One region of the Methylobacterium sp. SD274 genome, then DNA from elsewhere that is predicted to be linked to it. Evidence: predicted binding sites of a transcription regulator. Region 1 holds the regulator's gene; each other region holds the start of a gene.

Evidence for each region. The regulator LexA, encoded in region 1, represses DNA repair genes until DNA is damaged. The targets are predictions, from matches to a motif close to TGTTCNNNNTGTGTTCNG.
Region 2: the regulator LexA is predicted to act here: its motif matches at 1,919-1,936, upstream of IPV08_RS20590 (putative DNA modification/repair radical SAM protein).
Region 3: the regulator LexA is predicted to act here: its motif matches at 2,511-2,528, upstream of IPV08_RS00505 (UvrD-helicase domain-containing protein).

What each region holds. Positions count from the first base shown of each region.
Region 1 covers NZ_JADIJP010000021.1:81,834-86,003, forward strand. The annotation lists gene IPV08_RS17560 (ComEC/Rec2 family competence protein) at 1-2,170, shown strand, start outside; gene lexA (transcriptional repressor LexA) at 2,164-2,901, opposite strand; gene IPV08_RS17570 (GntR family transcriptional regulator) at 3,268-3,960, opposite strand.
Region 2 covers NZ_JADIJP010000031.1:4,660-8,829, reverse strand. The annotation lists gene IPV08_RS20595 (UdgX family uracil-DNA binding protein) at 1-461, opposite strand, end outside; gene IPV08_RS20590 (putative DNA modification/repair radical SAM protein) at 687-1,901, opposite strand; gene IPV08_RS20585 (RecX family transcriptional regulator) at 2,257-2,901, opposite strand; gene IPV08_RS20580 (TAXI family TRAP transporter solute-binding subunit) at 2,991-4,170, shown strand, end outside.
Region 3 covers NZ_JADIJP010000001.1:106,064-110,233, reverse strand. The annotation lists gene IPV08_RS00505 (UvrD-helicase domain-containing protein) at 95-2,500, opposite strand; gene IPV08_RS00500 (hypothetical protein) at 2,671-2,892, shown strand; gene IPV08_RS25005 (AsmA family protein) at 3,080-4,170, shown strand, end outside.

The DNA.
Region 1 (4,170 bases):
CGACGGGCTGGTTCAGGAATCCGAACAGAGGCGCCTGTCTCCCTGGCTTGCCGTCACGTTCGGTTTTGGCATCCTCGTCTGTTTCACCGCCACGGATGGTCAGCCGGCGCTGGCAGCACCCCTCCTCGTCGCGTCCGCACTCTCTGCCCTCGCACTTCGCCTCGGTTCGAGGCCCGTGGCCTTGGCATTGGTTCTCGGACTTGCCGCAGCCTTCCTGGGCTTCGCGGCCGCCACTCTGAGGATGCAGGTCGTAGCGGCACCCGTCCTGGCCCGGACGACGATTGCCCCGCTCACCGGATTGGTGGAAGCCCTCGACGAACGGGAAGTCGGCGCCCGCCTGATCGTTCTCGTGGAAAGTTTCGGCAACCTCCCGCCGGACCGCCGGCCCACGCGGGTCCGCGTTTCCTACAAGAAGGCCCTCGCGCTGAAGCCGGGCGATTTCATTTCGGCGACGGCACGGCTCCTGCCGCCGCCCGACGCGGCCCGCCCCGGCGGATATGATTTCGCCCGGGATGCCTATTTTCGCGGGATCGGTGCCGTCGGTTCCCTGATAGGCAAGATCGACGTCAAGCCTCCGCCCAGGCCTTTGCCCCGCTCGGTAGCGCTGGCAGCCGCCGTAGACGACGCCCGCAACGCGCTGACCCGGCGCATCACCGACGCCAATGGCGGGCAGGCCGGCGCGGTGGCCGCCGCCCTGGTAACGGGAAAGCGCGGCCTCATTAATGCCGAGACCAACGAGGTTCTGCGTGCGGCGGGAATCTACCACGTCGTCTCGATTTCCGGCCTCCACATGGTGCTCGCAGCCGGCGTCGTGTTCTGGCTCGTCCGCGCGCTGCTCGCCCTCGTTCCGGGGCTCGCCCTGGTTTGGCCGATCAAGAAGATCGCCGCCGGTTTCGCCATGGTGGGTGTCACGGCCTATTGCGTCTTCTCGGGCTGGGATATCGCTGCCGAACGCTCGCTCATCATGACGTTGGTGATGCTCGGCGCGATCCTGGTGGATCGCCCGGCTTTGAGCATGCGGAACCTCGCGCTCGCTGCCCTCATCGCCCTCGCGCGAGAGCCGGACGGGATTCTCGAACCGAGCTTTCAGATGTCCTTCGGCGCGGTTGCCGGCCTCATCGCTTGCGCCGGCGCGCTCAATCGCTGGATGCCGCCACGCGAAGGTGCGGGCCTCTTGGCCCGAACCTGGCGGTTTCTGGCTGTCGCGGTCCTTGGCACACTGGCGACGACCTTGATCGCCCAGATCGCCACGGCGCCCTTCGCGACCTATCATTTCCAGACCGTCCAGCCCTTCGGCATCGTCGGCAATGCCCTGACCTTGCCCCTCGTCTCCCTGGCGGTGATGCCGGCGGCGGTTCTTGGGATCCTCGCCTATCCCTTCGCACTGGACCAGCCGGTCTGGTGGGCGATGGGGCTCGCCGTACGCGGGATGCTCACGATCTCCGGCTGGATCAGCGGGTTCGGACACGCCACCCTCGTCGTCCCGGCCTATGGCAGCACGGCACTCTGCCTGCTTGCTCTCGCCCTGCTCCTGCTGACACTTCCCGTCTCGAGCTTACGCTGGATCGGCCTTGCTCCGGCCGCTCTCGGTGTCGTGCTCGCTACCATGCCGCCGCGTTACGACGTCTACATCGACCGTGAGGGTGGCGGTGCAGCCTTCCGCGACGGGGACGGCCGATTGAGCATTCTCGGCAGCCCGCCGGCCTTCGTCCTCGAACAATGGCTCAAGGCGGATGGCGATTCGCGGAAGGTCGCCGCCGTCGCAGCCTCGCCGAGAAGCCGATGCGATACCGGCGGATGCGTCGTCGAGTTAGGGCCGGGTCGGATCGTCGCCCTCGTCAAGGACAAGCGGGCCTTCGCGGAGGATTGCGAACGGGCGAGTGTGATCATCGCCCGCCGTGACGCACCCAAAGACTGCCGGGCCGGCTTCGTCATCGATCGCGCATACCTGGCTCTACGCGGCGCCACCACCATCCGTTTCGGCCCCGAAGGACCGCAGGTCACGTCCGCCCACCAACCTCATTCTCGTCCGCCATGGCGGCGGGCGGTCGCCGTCGTCACGCCGTCCCCTTCGCCTCCGAAGGAATCGGGACCAAGTCCGAAACCCATAAAACCCGAGGGCGACGACGGCGATCCGTCATCCGAAACGCAGTCGGACGGGCTTCAGTAACGACGGACCAGGCTGACGAGCCGCCCCTGGATCTGAACACGATCCGGACCCAGAACCCTCGTCTCGTAGGCTGGGTTTGCCGCTTCCAGAGCGATGGAGGAACCGCGGCGACGCAGGCGCTTCAATGTGGCCTCTTCATCGTCGATGAGGGCAACGATGATGTCGCCCGTATTCGCAGTGTCCTGCTTCTTGATCACGACAAGATCACCGTCGAGGATACCCGCTTCGATCATCGAATCGCCACGGACCTCCAGCGCGTAATGTTCGCCGCCGGCCAGGAAGTCCGGTGATAGCGTCACGGAATGGCTCTGGTTCTGTATGGCGGAGATCGGCGTGCCCGCCGCGATCCGTCCCATGACCGGGATCGTGATCGACCTTCCGCTCTCGTCCTGGGCCTGGGTCGTTGGCTGGCGCAGGGACGGCATCGCCTTGGACCGACCGCCTTCGACTACGCTCGGCGTGAAGCGGCGAACTTCACCGGCGGGAGCGGGCTTCGGCGCCAGTGCACCGGTCAGGCTCTCAGGCATCCGGATCACTTCGATCGCCCTGGCGCGATTCGGCAAACGACGCAGAAATCCGCGCTCTTCGAGGGCCGTGATCAACCGGTGGATCCCCGACTTCGATTTGAGATCGAGGGCGTCCTTCATCTCGTCGAAGGAGGGCGGGACGCCACTCTCCTGCATCCGTTGTTGGATGAATTGGAGAAGATCCAGCTGCTTACGCGTCAACATACAGATCACTCTTCCACTGAAGCCAATGGCCGCGACTAACGCCGCTGAAACAAAACACGAACACGGTAGACGTTCCGCAAGTGTTCTGCAAGGGTTCCGTTAACCCGGTGGTAGAGTTTGTTCCTGAGGCGCAATGTTCCGCTCAAGGCGCCTTACCGCGGGCCGGCTTGGCGTCCGCCGGTATCACCCGCCGGGCCCTTCAATCATCCGAAGGGGCTTCGTGCCGTGGAGGCTTATCCTGCCCCTGTAAGGTGGGCCTTCACGGTGTCCGGCGGAACCGCGCGCCCGGTCCCCGCCGATGACTTAGTCGGTCACCGACGGCCGGGGAGCCATGCGATGTGGCGGGTACTCTGGCGGCAGCGTCGATCAGTCGAGATAGTCACCATATTTCTCGACATGGCTGGCGAGGCCGAGGCCGTGCTCGCGCACGAGGCGTTCCGCCAGATCTGCATCCCGCGCTTCCAATGCCTTGATGATCGCCACGTGTTCCTTGATCGAATTGGCCGCGCGTTCCCCCTGACGCAGCGCGGTGTTGCGAATACCGCGGACATGCATCAGCAGGTTGCTGGTGATGTCTTTGATCACGTCGCACTGGCCGAGCGAAATGATCTTCTGGTGGAAGCGAATGTTGGCTTCCGAATACTCGTCGAGATGATCCGACGGGCGCCCTTCATAGAATTCTGGAAAGTGCTCACGCAGGCAGTGAAGTTGTTCGTCGGTGGCCCGCTCGCAGGCGAGGCGCGCAGCCATGCTCTCCAAGGCAGACCAAGCCTGGATCATGCTGACAATTTCTTTCTTCGACTTCTTGATGACGAAGACACCACGACGGGCCTCGAACCGCACGAAGCCTTCCTGCTCCAATACCGTCAGCGCTTCGCGCACAGGGGTGCGGCTCACGCCAAGGTTCAAGGACAGCTTTCGCTCATCCAGGCGAACCTCTTCACGCTGATTATAAATGTTCATGTTCGTGATTGCTTCTTTGAGCGCGTCATAAGCCAATGCACGCAAGCTTGAAGTCGCAACGATAGGCTTTACTTGAAATGTGTCGGTTTTAACCATTTTTCATGCCACCTAGAATAATTTAAACTCGCACACGCGGGCGAGCACACTTGGTGTGAAGCATGCCAAACTCGCGTTTGAAATACAAGGAATGCCTCGGCCCGCTCAAAGCTCTTAACATAAGCTGAGTGGCGCTTTCCTCGCTACGGTTCGAAGAGCAGACTTCCGATTACCATGAAGGAAGGAGTTGTATTCTTCCCGTGTCGACCG
Region 2 (4,170 bases), on a different contig from region 1:
CGCTCGACGCCGTCGGCCTCAATCCGCCGGAACCGCAGGAAGGCGTGCATCTTGTGCAGGTCGCGGGCGATGGCCTTGCGCATCCGGTCGAGCCGATGGACCAGCGGATCGCTTCCCACCTCCAGCAGGCCGCGTTCGCCGTGCGTGATGCGCCAGATCAGGGTGTAGAGCAGGGCGTAGCGCTCGGGGTCGCGGTGCGGGACGACCATGCGGATCAGGTCGGCCACCGCGCGCGGCAGGCTTAGTGGCGCATCGGAGCCGGATTCTGGCTGGGAGACCTGTCCGAACAGGCCGGGGGCCTGCCCGATGGACCAGACTACTCTATCGGGCGGGACCGATGCGGCGGCGAGCCGGCGCGCTGCGGCGCGGAACCCGTCGAGATCGGCACCCTCGTGGAGGATGACCGTTTGGAGTGATCCACCCGACCCTCCCCCCTCTGCGGAACTCCTGGATTGATCCATCTGTTCGACGGCTGTTCCCTTTGCCAGAGAGTGTTCGACATCAGGCGCGACGGGCTCCCTCTCCTGGAAGGAGAGGGTTGGGGTGAGGTGTGGTCCAGCTCCGAAGAGGTCACGCACCTCACCCTGTCCCTCTCCTTCCAGGAGAGGGGACCCGCGGTGCCAGCGAGAGGTGCGGATATCGGAGGGCAGAGGGGGGAGAGAAGAGCGGCGTGTCATCCGACCCCGTCAGAACAGGCTCAGCTGCCGCGCCGGCTCGACGAGCTTGGCGCGCAGGTCCAGCCGGTCGGTACCGCCGGGGCCCGGGTGATAATCGGCGGCGATCAGGAACGGGCGGGCGCGCTTGAGGCCGGAGGTGAGACGGGCGACGTCGTCCAGGCGCAGCCGTGTGTGACGGCGCGCCTTCACGATCTTGTCGACGGCACGCGCACCGAGGCCCGGCACCCGCAGCAGCATCTCGCGGTCGGCGACGTTCACGTCCACGGGGAAACGCCCCCGATGCTTCAGCGCCCAGGCCAGTTTCGGATCGATGTCGAGGGAGAACATGCCGTCCTCGGCGGCATCCGCCACGTCGTCTGCGGAGAAATCGTAATACCGGATCAGCCAATCGGCCTGGTAAAGCCGGTGCTCGCGCTGGAGCGGCGGGGATTTCAGCGGCAGGATGGCGGAGCCGTCGGGGATCGGGCTGAAGGCCGAGTAATAGACCCGCTTCAGGTTGAACGAACCGTACAGGAGGGCGCTCTTGCGGATCAGCGCCTCGTCGGTGGTGGTGTCCGCGCCGACGATGACCTGCGTCGACTGGCCGGCGGGCGAGAACCGGCGCTTCTCGGCCTTCGCCTCGGTGATCCGCGCGCCGATCTGCTTCATCGCGTTCTGGATGACCGGGCCGTTCTTCTCCGGCGCCAGCCGGTGCAGGCTGGCATCGGTGGGGAGTTCGAGGTTGATCGAGAGCCGGTCGGCATAGAGCCCCGCCTCCTCCACCAGCCAGGGGCTCGCCTCCGGGATCGACTTGAGGTGGATGTAACCGCGAAATCCGTGGTCGCGCCGCAGGCTCTTGGCCACTCGCGTCAGCAATTCCATCGTATGGTCGGGCGACTTGATGATACCCGAGGAGAGGAACAACCCTTCGATGTAGTTGCGCTTGTAGAACTCCACCGTGAGAGTCACGACCTCCTCGACGGTGAACTTGGCGCGAGCGACGTTGGAGGAGCGCCGGTTTACGCAATAGGCGCAATCGAAAAGACAGTAATTGGTCAGCAGGATCTTCAGGAGCGAGATGCAGCGCCCGTCCGGCGTGTAGGCGTGGCAGATGCCGGCGCCCGTGGTCGAGCCGAGTTCGCCCTTGCCCGCCACCCGTTTGGGTGCCCCCGACGAGGAGCAGGACGCATCGTATTTCGCCGCATCGGCCAGGATGCGCAGCTTCTTGGCGAGGGTCTCGTCCATGACAGGGACATGCGCGTCGTTCGTGTTTCGTTCAAGTTTTTGTCGGGCCGGGTCGGAAATGCCGCAGGGTGCGCAGGCCCCTTTCCCCGCGCGTGGAGCCGCCGCGTTCAGCAGGCATCGCGCGTCCCTCTCCCCCTTGTGGGGAGAGGTTAGGAGTGGGGGTGGCTCCGCCAGCCTCCGCAGCGTGAGGGTCGCCCAACCACCCCCACCTCCAACTCCTCCCCACAAGCTCGACGGATCTCGGGCAGGCCCGAGATCCGCTGGGGAGGAGGGCCGCGTAGCGCGCGAGAGGTGTGAATGCCCTAGGCGTGCGGGGAGAGGCGGAAGCACCGCTCGGCTCACGGAGATACCTCCATCACCGGCCGAACCCGTCCTCCGCATTCACCTCCTCGTCGACGATCGCCTTCGCCAATCCGTACGAGAATCCGGCCCGCGCCATCGAGGCGAGATCCTTGTCGCGGTGGGCGGCACGGAGGTCGGGGCGGCGGAACGGGCCGAGGCGGCGGCGCTTGGCATAGGCGCGGGCCGCCACCTCCTCGGCATTGGTGCCTTCCTCCTCGCCCCGGTCGCGCTCGGTCTCCAGGGTTTCGGCGATCAGCGTCCGGTCGACCCCCTTGGCGGCGAGCTTGGCCGCGAGGCCGCGGGCGGAGGTCCCGCGCCGGCGCAGGGTCGCGGCCCGCGCGGCGGTGAACCGGGCATCGTCCACGAGGCCGGAGGAACGGGCGCGCTCCACGATGGCGGCAATGGTTTCGGCGAAGGCGGCCGGGTCTTCGTCCCGGAGCCGGCACCTCTTGGCGACCCGGCGCTCCAAGGTCTGGCGCAGCATCGCCACGGAGGCGCTGTAGCGCTCCAGATAGTGCAGGGCGACGCGCTCCAGATACGCCGCCGTGACCGGCGGCGTGGGCCTTGCCTCGCGGGTATTAGGTTTCGCCTCGCGGGGCGTGGGTTTTGCCTCGCGAGAGGCCCCAGGCCGACCCGCTGCAACGTTTCGAGCGTTCATCGGTTCATCACGCTTCGGACAGGTTTCAGGATCATGTCGCGCATCGTCTCGACCGTGAACCGGTTTCCTGTCTTACCCCGAGAGGACGCATGCATGTCATGCCGGCATTCCTCCTGAAGCGCGAGTGGCTCCTGGTCGCGCTCGGCCTCGGCTTCGCCGTCCTGGCGGCCGCCGTGGTCTACCTGTCGCGCCCGACCGTTCTCACGGTGGCGGTCGGTCCTCGCGACGGGGCCGAGGCGCAATTGCTCGAAACCTACGCCCAGGCCTTGAGCCGGGCACGGGAGGACGTGCGCCTGAATGTGCGGGCCTATGACGACGTGCGAGACAGCGCCGCGGCGCTCCAGGCGGGTCGCGCCGACCTCGCCGTGGTCCGGCCCGACGTGTTCCTCCCCGATAACGGCCTGACCTTGGCCCTCCTGCACGAGGAGACGCTGCTCATCGCCACGCCGGAAGCGAGCGAGATCGAGAGCTTCCCCGACCTTGCGAAGAAGCGCCTCGGCATCGTCGAGCGCCACGCCGCCGACCGGCCCTTCGTCACCAATCTCCTCGCCTTCTACGATTTCACGGCCGTTCCGGCGCCCGAACCCGGCCAGACGCTCGCCGCCAGCCATATCGCCCTCGTGCCGCTCAAGCCCGGCGAGGTCACGGCCGCCCTGCAGGCCGGCACCGTGGACGCCGTCGCCGTCATCGCGGCCCCGACCTCGAAGGCCGCGATTTCCACGGTGCGGGCGGTGGAGATGGCCTCCCACGAGAAGAAGATCACCATCGTCTCCGTCCCCGATGGCGACGCGATCGTGCAGCGGATGCCGGAACTGCAATCGGCGACGATCCCAGCGGGTACGTTCGGCGGCCGGCCCAAGCGCCCGGATGAGGACGTGAAGACGGTGGGCGCCTCCTACCGGCTGATGGCGCGGGGCGCGGTGAGCCGCTACTCGGTGGCGTCCGTGACCCAGCACCTGTTCGAATGGCGCTCGAAACTCGCGCCCAACGCCCCCATCGCCAACCTGATGAAGGCTCCGGATTTCGAGACGTCGGTGGCCGCCACCAGCGCCCGCCTGCCCAACCATCCGGGGGCGGTCGATTATTTCGAGCGTGAGCAGCAGACCCTGTTCGAACGCTACGAGGATTACGTCTACCTCCTTGCCTTCTTCGGCGGCACGATCGGCTCCGGCATCGCCTGGCTCGGCCAGCGCCTCGCCCGCCAGCGCCGCGAGCGGGTGGACGTGGTCCTCGACCGGCTGCTCGACATTCTCAGGGACATCCGTTCGG
Region 3 (4,170 bases), on a different contig from region 1:
GGCGCATCCATCTCGACCATGACACTCCTGCCCTGCTGAAGGGCTGAACCGGCCGGACCACATCGCTTATCGAGCGTGGAGCCGGCAGGGTGCTTCAGCCGGGCTGGATGAAGCTGTCGAGAACCATCTTGCGGCCGGCCTTATCGAAGTCAACGGTCAGCTTGTTACCGTCGACGGCTGCCACGTTGCCGGGGCCGAACTTGGTGTGGAAGACTCGCATACCATCCGAAAACGCAGACGGCGCACCCGTCGACTTCGCGACGAGCTCGCCTTCGATCTGGCGAGGGCCACCATTGCCTCGTCCGGGCGGCGAGGACCGTCCGAAAGCTTGCCGATTCCCGCCTCCGAACTCCTGGTTGCCGGCAGTGTTGGCTTGCGCCCGCTGCCAGCCCGGCGTCGCGTAGGAGGAACCGAACGGCGCCGGGTTGCGGTCGAAGCGCGAGGCGCCGGCGGAGAAATGCGCAGGGGCGTCGATCACGTCGACGGCGTCTGCGGGCAACTCGTCGATGAACCGGCTCGGCACCGTCGAGGACCACAGCCCATGGATGCGCCGGTTCACCGCAAAGGACAGCTTGGCGCGTTTTCGGGCACGGGTCAGGCCCACATGGGCGAGACGGCGCTCCTCCTCCAGCCCGGCGCGGCCGCTCTCGTCGAGCGCCCGCTGGTTCGGGAACAATCCGTCCTCCCAGCCGGGCAGGAACACGGTGTCGAATTCGAGCCCCTTGGCCGCATGCAGGGTCATCAGGGAGACCCGGTCCGCCCCTTCCTGCTCGCTCGCCTCCATCACGAGGGAGACATGTTCGAGGAAGGCAGCCATGTCGGGGAATTCCTCCATGGAGCGCACGAACTCCTTGAGGTTCTCCAGGCGCCCGGCGGCATCCGCGGACTTATCCTTCTGCCACATCTCGGTGTAGCCGGATTCCTCCAGAATGGTCTGGGCCACCTCCGAATGCGGCTGGGTACCGACCATCCGCGCCCATCGCGAAAAGCTCTCGACCAAAGCGCGGACGCCCGAGCGGGCGCGCGGCTTCAACTCGTCGGTCTCGATCAGGCTGCGGGCGGCCTGGAGCAGCGGCACGCGCTGCGAACGCGAATAGCCGTGGAGGATCTGCAGGGTGGCGTCGCCCAGGCCCCTCTTCGGGGTGTTGAAGATGCGCTCGAAAGCGAGGTCGTCGGCCGGGTTCATGGTGACGCGCAGATAGGCCAGCGCATCGCGAATTTCGGCACGTTCGTAGAATCGTGGTCCACCGATGACGCGGTAGGGCAGACCGAGCTGGACGAAGCGGTCCTCGATCTCGCGCATCTGGGCCGAGATGCGCACGAGCACGGCGATCTCCGAAAGCGGATGCTGCTTGGCCTGCAGGCTCTCGATCGATTCGCCGAGTTGGCGCGCCTCTTCCTCCGAATCCCAGGCGCCCGACACCGTCACCTTCTCGCCGGCCACGTCTTCGGTGCGCAGGGTCTTGCCGAGGCGGCCTTCGTTCTTGGCGATGAGCCCGGATGCGGCGGAGAGAATATGACCGGTGGAGCGGTAGTTGCGCTCGAGCCGCACCACGGCCGCACCGGGGAAATCGTGTTCGAAGCGCAGGATGTTGTCGACCTCCGCCCCGCGCCAGCCATAGATCGACTGGTCGTCGTCGCCCACACAGGCGACGTTGCGGTGCCCCTGCGCCAGCAGGCGCAGCCAGAGATACTGGGCGACGTTGGTGTCCTGGTACTCGTCGACCAGGATGTAGCGGAAGCGCTGCTGGTAATTCGCCAGCACGTCCGGGTTCTCGCGCCACAGCTTGAGGCAGAGCAGCAGCAAGTCGCCGAAATCGGCGGCGTTCAACGTCAGGAGCCGGGCCTGATAGGCGGTGTAGAGCGCGCCGCCCTTGCCGAAGGCGAAGGCCCCCGCCTCGCCGGGGGGGACCTGCTCCGGCAGGAGGCCGCGGTTCTTCCACCCGTCGATGGCCGAGGACAGGGCGCGGGCGGGCCAGCGCTTCTCGTCGATGTTCTGGTCGACGATGACCTGCTTCATCAGGCGCAGCTGGTCGTCCATCCCCAGGATGGTGAAATCCGATTTCAGCCCCACCATCTCGGCGTGCCGGCGCAGGATCTTGGTGCCGATGGAATGGAAGGTGCCGAGCCAGGGCATCCCCTCGCCGGCCGGGCCGATGAGGGCACCGATCCGGTGCTTCATCTCGCGGGCGGCCTTGTTGGTGAAGGTCACCGACAGGATGTCGTAAGGCCGGGCCTTGCCGGTCGAGACCAGATGGGCGATTCGCGTGGTGAGCACCCGCGTCTTGCCGGTGCCTGCACCAGCGAGGACGAGGACCGGCCCTTCCGTCGTCTCGACTGCGCGGCGCTGCTCGGGATTCAGCCCTTCGAGATAAGGCGAACCCTGTGGCCTGAGGGAGGCCATGGCGCGCGCGGCGATAGAGGTCTGCGCGGCCTCGGCCGCTACGCCGGAGGCCGGCGCCGGCACAGGGGCCGTCGTCGCGTCGGGATGCTGTTTCATGTTGCTTCCCTGGACCAAAACGCGAACGACGTCGAGGGTTGGGACAAAAGGTCGGCCCCAGATGGGTGGCCGGGAGGGGAACCACGGTTTCCTGTCGGGCGTCGTCTCACCATACCGTGAACATCATCACCAGAGGACGTTCCATGCGTACCGCCCTATACGCCATCTCGATGCTGACCGTTGTCGCCGGCCTTAGTCTATCCCCCGCCCTGGCTCAGTCACCCGGCACGCGATCGCTGAACGAAACCAACGACCGCCTTGCGACCCAAAGCGAGATTCGCGGCGTCCGGCATCAGCAGCAATTCGAGAACAATCAGATCCGCATGCAGATGCAGCGCAACGAAGTCACCCGTCCGGCCCCGATCGGCTCGGGACTGACGCCACGTCGCTGACCGGATCCGCTCCGGAAGGCATGCCCGGCAGCTGTTGACTGCGAGAAACGCCTCTGGCGCGGAACCGGTCACCTTGTGCTATGCCGCACAGGGTGGGGGCACGACCGGGCATGACGTCCGGTGAGACGACGTGCCCGCCCCATGGCAGTCCCGGAGACCGGGCCGGAGCGAGGCGGAAACCAAGACGGTGCGAGACATCCTGACCGCGCTGGCGGGCGCCGTCATCCTGATCCTCGTCGCGGCCCTGGCGGTCCCGCCCTTCGTGGCTTGGGAGAGCTACCGCACATTGGTGGACCGGACGATCGGCAGGTCGCTCGGTCTCGACGCGCGGACCGAAGGACGGATCGCCGTCAGGCTCCTCCCCTCGCCGCAACTGAGCATCGATCGGCTGCGCATCGGCGGACAGGCCGACAAGCCGGCATTGGATCTTTCGCTCGTCAAGGCCGAAATCGGTCTCACGCCGCTGCTGACGGGTGAGGTCCGCTTCACCGAGACGCGGATCGGGCGAGCGGAAATCAAGCTCCCGATCAGCGACGACGATGCGGTCCGCCTTCCCGCCGATCTCTATCAGACGCTCGCCGACCAGGATCTCGCCATCGAGGACCTGTCCATCGGACAGGTCATCCTCACGACCTTCGTGCCGCAGAGCGGCCGCACCGATCAGGTGCGGGCCGAGACCGTGCATCTCTCGGCGCCCCGGCTCCTAGGCCCCTGGCGGATCGAGGGGACGAGCGGCGCGGTCGCCTTCCGGATCGCCACCGGCGAACCCGCCGAGGACGGCAGCGTCGCCGTGAAGTTCTCCGGCGGCGGCGATACCCGTCCGCGCTTCGAGGCCGACACTCGTATCCGACTGGAACCTGTGCCCGGCGAGGCTCCCGCACAGGGTAGCCAGCTGCGTGCGATGATTCCGAAGGCCGAAGGATCGGCGCGGGTCGTGGTCGGGCCGCCGGTTCAGGTGGCGGGCGCCTACCTGCCGTTCTCCCTGGGCGGCACGTTCAAGGCGCGGGGACCGGTGGTGCGGTTCTCCGACGTGAAGGCCGAAATCGATCCTGGCGGTCAGGCCATGCGACTGGCCGGAACCGGACGAATCGATCTGCGCTCCTGGCGGGCAGCACTGACCCTGGAGGCGCGCCGCCTCGACCTCGATGCCTTCCTGATTTCAACGGCCGGTCAGGCCATGCTGGCGCGCGGGATGCCCCGCGCCGGATCCGAACTTCCGATGATGGTCGATCTGGACCTCGCCCTCGAAAGCATCGGACTCGGCCTCGACGAATGGAC